Symmachiella dynata: one gene and its partner. The protein of the gene in region 2 interacts with the protein of the main gene of each other region in a pairwise test. Links are inferred from orthologs where the notes say so. Each region holds a gene or a part of one and is shown on either strand. Other genes may lie near its edges. The genes, in order: ligA and leuS.

What was found.
Region 1: the proteins of leuS (region 2) and ligA interact in binary tests that used the Escherichia coli proteins (3 or more experiments, as listed by UniProt). The link is inferred for Symmachiella dynata from one-to-one orthologs.

Annotation. Positions count from the first base shown.
Region 1 is NZ_CP036276.1:798,123-801,377, reverse strand. What follows is about bases 101-3,031. They hold ligA (NAD-dependent DNA ligase LigA), read right to left. Parts: upstream 2,610-3,031; coding sequence 591-2,609; downstream 101-590. Other genes in these bases: Mal52_RS02985 (cupin domain-containing protein), read right to left, coding at 2,744-3,031; Mal52_RS02995 (sialidase family protein), read left to right, coding at 101-487. Also shown: more of Mal52_RS02995, read left to right, coding at 1-100; more of Mal52_RS02985, read right to left, coding at 3,032-3,097; Mal52_RS02980 (hypothetical protein), read right to left, coding at 3,094-3,255. UniProt on the Escherichia coli protein: DNA ligase that catalyzes the formation of phosphodiester linkages between 5'-phosphoryl and 3'-hydroxyl groups in double-stranded DNA using NAD as a coenzyme and as the energy source for the reaction.
Region 2 is NZ_CP036276.1:5,499,892-5,503,629, forward strand. What follows is about bases 275-3,688. They hold leuS (leucine--tRNA ligase), read left to right. Parts: upstream 275-626; coding sequence 627-3,488; downstream 3,489-3,688. Other genes in these bases: Mal52_RS20785 (IS110 family RNA-guided transposase), read right to left, coding at 275-467. In the rest of the region: more of Mal52_RS20785, read right to left, coding at 1-274.

The DNA of each region.
Region 1 (3,255 bases), 4.7 Mb from region 2 along the record:
ACAAGCGCATCTGTGCGAACCGGGCTGGATTCGCTCGCCGGATGGGAAACAGATTGCCGTGTTGCTGCGGGAAAATAGCCGCACGCTGAATTCGTTTGTTATCTTTTCCGACGACGAAGGTCAGACCTGGACCAAGCCGCGACAACTTCCGGCGGCATTGACCGGCGACCGACATACGGGCCGTTACACACCCGATGGGCGGTTGTTCATTTCCTTCCGCGACACCACCCACGAGAGTCCCACCAAAGGGGACTGGGTCGGCTGGGTCGGAACGTACGACGACATCGTCAACGGAACCGAAGGGCAATACCGTGTGCGGTTGATGGACAATCATCGCGGAGCCGACTGTGCGTACCCCGCCGTCGAGTTGCTGCCCGATGGCACGTTTGTCACGACGACGTACGGCCATTGGGAAAAAGGGAAGAAACCCTATATCGTCAGCGTTCGTTTCACAATGGACGAACTCGACGCCAAGGCCAAAAAATAATCCGCCCGCCAATTCATCCCGTCAGCCCCCGGCTTTGCCGGGGGGTAACGCGGATTGGTCATTTACCCCCCGGCAAAGCCGGGGGCTGAGGGGGGGGGGGGTGTTATTGCACCATCGCCAGGAATTCGTCTTCGGTCAGCACGGGGACGCCCAGGCTGGTCGCTTTGTCGAGTTTGCTGCCCGCTTTTTCGCCGGCGACGACGTAGTCGGTCTTCTTCGACACGCTGCCAGCTGCCCTTCCGCCATGATTGCGGATCAATTCCTTGATCTCATCGCGGGTGAATTTTGTCAGCGTGCCGGTCACGACGATCGTTTTCCCGTCGAAGATCAAATCACCCTCTGCTGTTTCTTGCGCCTCAACCGGTTCGCCGAAATTCAATCCGAACCCGCGTAACTCCTCAACAATGCCGCGGCCGACGTCGGAATGGAAAAACTGAGACACCGCCGCAGCAATGACCGGGCCGATTTCATCGACTTCGGCCAACTGTTCCTCGGTTTGCTGCATGATTTCATCCAACGTGCCGAACTGCCGCATTAAGACCTGTGATGTGTTCGTACCGACGTGACGAATATTCAAACCGGTCAGCAGCCGCCAGAGCGGTTGTGTCTTGGAACCTTCGATGGCGGCGAGCAGGTTGTCGACCGATTTTTCTCCCATCCGTTCCAGTGCGAGCAGTTCTTCGCGGCGATCGGGCAAGCGATACACATCGGTCAGGCTCGTCAACAGCTTGGCCGCTAGCAACTGTTCAATCAGTTTGATGCCCAACCCCTCAATATCCATCGCCGACCGCGAGGCAAAGAACCGCAAGGTTTCGCGCAATTGCGCGGGGCAGTCGGGATTGGGGCAGCGGACGTAGACGCCTCCCTCGTCTTGCACCGCCGGTGTATCGCACACAGGGCAATTCTTAGGAAACGCGAATTCCTCTTCGGTCCCGTCGCGACGCTCTTCTTCAACACGCACAACGTGTGGAATGATCTTGCCCGCTTTTTCCACCACAACCCAGTCGCCGATACGAACGCCCAACCGTTCGACTTCGTCGCGATTGTGCAAACTGGCTCGCGAGACAGTCGTGAGATCGATTTCCACCGGTTTGAGATGGGCCACGGGTGTCAGCGCGCCGGTCTTGCCGACTTGGATGTCGATGCTTTCAATCTGCGTGACCGCTTCGTATTTCTCCCACTTGTAGGCCAAAATCCAGCGCGGGCTTTTGCTGGTCCGCCCCAACTCCTCCTGGACTTCCCGGTCATTGACCTTGAGCACGATGCCGTCAACTTCAAAGTCCAACGAGTGCAAGTTCTCTATGAACGTTTCACATTGGGTCAGCGCCGCATCGAGGGACGGGCAGAGCGTGACGCCGGGAGTGGTGGGGATACCCCAATTGCGGATGGCGGTGAGGAATTCCATCTGCGTGGGGAATTCGACACCTTCCACATACCCCGCGCCGTGAGCAAAAAACCGCAGCTTGCGTTGAATGGCGATTTTGGGATCGAGCAACTTCAGCGCGCCGGCGGCGGAGTTGCGGGGATTGATGAAGACTTGCTCACCCGCTTGGACCTGCGCTGCTTTGATATGCGCAAAGTCGGGATTGCTGATGAAGACTTCGCCGCGCACTTCGAGCACGGGAGGAGGATTGTCTCCCCGCAAACGCAACGGCACACCCCGTAAAATGCGGGCATTGTGCGTGATGTCATCCCCCTGCCGCCCATCGCCGCGGGTCACGCCTTGCACCAACAGACCGTTTTCGTAAATCAGTGAAATGGCCACGCCGTCAATTTTGTATTCCGCCACATAGGCCAAGTCGTCGTCGCTGCCGAGCAGTTTTTTGAGCCGCGTGTCGAAATCGCGTACAGCGTCGACATCATAGACATTGTCGATCGACAACATCGGCTCACGGTGCTCGACCGTCTTGAACCCGGCAATCGGTTCGCCACCCACCTTGTGCGAGGGGCTGTCGGGCGTGTCAAATTCGGGGTGTTGTTGTTCGAGCGCTTCGAGTTGCTTGAGCAGTTTGTCGAATTCACGGTCCGGAATTTCCGGGCGTGCCTCGACATAATACAAGTAACTATGCCGCCGCAATTCGTCGCGGAGCTTTTCAATTTGCTTTTGAACTTTGGCAGACATGGCGGACAGCGCTGTGGGAGAAATGGCTGACCGGGAGGGCGAGGCTCCCGCCGAGCCGCGAGATTGGAAACCGTTGGGGCAGCGCGCGGCTCAGCGGGAGCTTCGCCCTCCCGCCACACGAAATCGCGAGGCGTTCAATCGGTGCATTTGTTCATGATCGGCACCATGCAGAGGAATTTCATCGGGGCATCGCCCGTATTGCGAAATTGGTGCACCTCGTCAGAGACGACGTAGATGCAGTCGCCGGCAGCGATCGAATGTTCGGTCTCCCCTTCGTAGACCCGTCCGTTCCCTTCGAGCACATAGACTTCATGTTCGTAGGGATGATTGTGCTTGGGGGTTTCGCCTCCCGGTTCGAGTTCGAACATCCGCATGGCGAAATTGGGAGCCCCGTCGTCCTCGCCGATCAACCACCGTACCTTGGCGCCGACGGCTCCTTCCATCTCGACCGGGGTTTGCGTGATCGCTTCGTGATTGCGAACTTTCATGATTCGGGCCCTTTCGTGGACGTTTCCGCTTCAGGCGGGTTGGTGATGGTCAAGCGGTTTTCGCGCAACGTTCGTAGCCGGTCGACGGTCATGGCCAGAAAACCGAGCGTCAAAATAGCCCCCACTTCGACACCGATCAGAATTCCGGCATAGTCATT
Region 2 (3,738 bases):
TCCTCGCGAAGCAGAGCCGTGATCCGCAACTTGACGTTTCGCCGCGCGGCGGCCAACTGTTGACGATACCGCACCAGCCTCCGCAGATCCCGCAACGACTCCGGTGGCATCCAGACCCGCGGAAGGTACCCCACACGTTCCAGGTCTGCCAACAAACGCGCGTCGCTGAAATCGGTTTTGTCGGGGCTTTGTTTGAGTTTGGCGACGTAGCCGGCATGGGCCAGATCGACGGACCAACCCGTGTGGCGGACCAATTCTTCAGCAAAGTTGGCTGCTCCGGTACAAGCTTCGAGGGCGACGAAGACCCGTGCGGATTTGGGAACCACCCCGCGCACCAGTAAGGCGACATGCTCCGCACTGTTCGGCGATTTGAGGTTAGCCAACACATTGCCCTCGCGATCCAACACGCAGACCTGAATGAACGACTGGTGGTAGTCGAGTCCGACAAAAAACGATAAACTGGACATGCTCGTTGCTCCTGATAGGACCAAATTGTTGCGTGAAATCAAACTTGGTTGTATCACAGCAACGAGCTTTCATCCCCATCTACAAAATATATTCCTGGCCACCGGCCACTCGCCACTGGCTACTTTCATCCACCCCAATTCACGTTCCATCTAAATACCATGCCTCGTTACGACGCCAAGCGGATTGAGCCCAAGTGGCAAGCTTATTGGGAACAGCACAAGACTTTTGCCGCTCCGGAAATCTCCGATCAGCCCAAATTGTATGTGTTGGACATGTTTCCCTATCCTTCGGGAGATGGTTTGCATGTGGGGCATCCGGAAGGTTATACGGCCACCGATATTGTCTGTCGCTATTCCCGCATGCGGGGCAAAGCGGTGTTGCACCCCATGGGGTGGGATGCCTTTGGATTGCCGGCCGAGCAACACGCCATCAAAACCGGCACGCATCCACGCGAAACGACCTACAAAAACATCGGCACCTTCCGCCGCCAATTAAAGATGTTGGGTTTCAGTTACGACTGGGACCGTGAATTGGCGACGACCGACGAAGACTTTTTTCGTTGGACGCAGTGGATCTTCTTGGAATTGTTCGATACCTGGTTCGACGAAGAACAACAACGCGGTCGGCCGATCGCTGAATTGCCGATTCCCGAGGATATTACCGCCGCCGGCGATGAAGCGGTGCGTCGTTATCAAGACAAAAACCGCTTGGCCTATCAAACCGAAGCACCGGTGAATTGGTGTCCCGCCTTGGGAACGGTCTTGGCCAACGAAGAGGTGATCGGCGGGGTGAGTGAGCGAGGCGGTCATCCGGTGGTACGGATTCCGTTGCGACAATGGATGTTGCGGATCACCTCCTATGCGGAGCGGTTGTTGAACGAATTGGAAGAGGTGAATTGGCCCGACTCGATCAAAGCCTTACAGCGAAATTGGATCGGCCGCAGCGAAGGGGCGGAGGTCGATTTTTATATCGGCGACGACATCGAAGCCTGGAAAACAGCTCGCGGTAAATCCGGATTCCCGACCGAACCAGGCGACGACGTGTTGCGGGTATATACCACACGCCCCGATACGTTGTACGGCGCGACCTATATGGTGTTGGCGCCGGAGCATCCGGTTGTTGATCGTTTGGCCACGGACGAACAGCGCGAGGCGGTTGTTGCGTATCGCGACAAGTCGGCGACCAAGAGCGATTTGGATCGTACCGATTTGGCCAAAGAGAAATCGGGCGTCTTCACCGGCAGTTATGCGATCAATCCGGTCAATGGTGAACAGATTCCGATTTGGATCGCCGACTATGTTTTGATTAGCTACGGAACCGGGGCGATCATGGCGGTTCCGGCGCATGACTTGCGCGACTGGGAATTCGCCGTCACCTTCGACATCGAAATTCGCCCCGTCGTGCAACCTCCTGCAGGGTATGAAGCGTCGCGCGATGAAGCCGCGTTGGCGACCGAGATCAACGGCGAGAAACGGTTTCCCTTCGCTGGATTGGGGACAGCTGTCAATTCCGGCACATACGACGGCATGGAGACAGCGGCATTTAAAAGCAAAATCACCGAAGAATTGACCACATCCGGATTAGGTCGCGGGGCGGTGAACTATCGGTTGCGGGACTGGTTGTTCAGCCGGCAGCACTTTTGGGGCGAGCCGTTTCCGATCTGGCATGAGTTGGACGATCAGGGCAACCCGACCGGCTTGATGCGGGTGGTTGAGGACAAAGATTTGCCGGTTACCTTGCCCGACATGTCAGAATTCAAACCGCACGGTCGCCCCGAACCGCCGTTGGCCGAAGCGGGTGACGAATGGTTATATTCCACCGCTGAGGACGGCACGAAATTGGTTCGCGAAACGAACAGCATGCCGCAATGGGCCGGGTCGTGTTGGTATTACTTGCGCTACATCGATCCCAAAAACAGCGAGCGATTCGTCAGCGAGGAATTGGAAAAATTCTGGATGCCGGTCGACTTGTATATCGGCGGCGCCGAGCATGCGGTCTTGCACTTGTTGTACGCCCGTTTTTGGCACAAAGTGTTGTTCGACCGCGGTTATGTCTCCACGCCCGAACCGTTTGACCGATTGGTCAACCAAGGCATGATCTTGGGCGAGGCGGAATTGACCGCCTATCAGACAGCTGATGGTAGTTGGTTATCGGCTGCGATGGTCCGCGATGCTCCCGAAGGGGTTGAGGGAAAAGTCAGCAAACAAACGGGCGAAACGGTTACGGCTGTCCGATTGGAAATGGACCAAGTCGAAAAGCAGGGGAACGATTTTGTATTGAAGGACGACGAGGACGTTGCCGTCGAAAGCCGGTCGTTCAAGATGTCGAAATCGCGGGGTAACGTCATCAATCCCGATGAAGTCGTCGACGTGTACGGAGCCGATGCGTTGCGGTTGTATGAAATGTTCATGGGACCCTTGGAACAGACCAAACCCTGGAACATGAGTGGCGTCGAGGGGGTCAGCCGGTTTTTGGCGCGAGCTTGGCGGATGATCGCCGATGATGTTGCGGAAGAGGTCAAATTGAATCCGGCGATCCAGGCTGTTGATCCGAACGCCGATCAATTGCGGATCTTGCATAAAACGATTCAAGCGGTCAGTGACGACTGCGAGAAATTGTCATTCAACACGGCGATCAGCCGGTTGATGGAATTCACCAACCATTTCAGCCAGCAGGATTCTCGTCCACAATCGGTGATGGAAGCCTTCGTGTTGATGTTAAGCCCGTTCGCGCCGCACTTGGCAGAGGAATTGTGGGAGTTGTTAGGGCATGGCAAAACATTGGCCTATGAACCGTGGCCGGAATTTGATCCGGCAATGATCGTCGAATCGGAAATCGAAATCCCGGTGCAGATCAATGGGAAGTTGCGGGCTAAAATCCGCATCCCCGCCGAGGCGGACTCCGCTGCGATGCAAGCCGCCGCCGAAGCAGACGAGACGGTGCAAAAACAGATTGCCGACAAACAGGTGGTGAAAGTCATCGCCGTGCCGGGGCGGATGGTCAATTTCGTCGTGCGGTGAATTCGCAAACCCGTTCGCTACAGAGCGCGATGCCCGTGTGGGGACGCGTTCTTGTCACGCACCATTTCTAAACGAATGCTTTCGTTTACTGGTGACCCCCGCAGAAAAAATTGTGAGGTTCGCTCAGACGGGTTTTCGCGCGCAGAAGACACGACGGAGGCTTGGATATCACCCTCATAAAACTGCGTAAAACTACCTATAGTAAACGCTTAGTGTCTCCTAATTTGATCAACATCGGTGTCAGTACAAT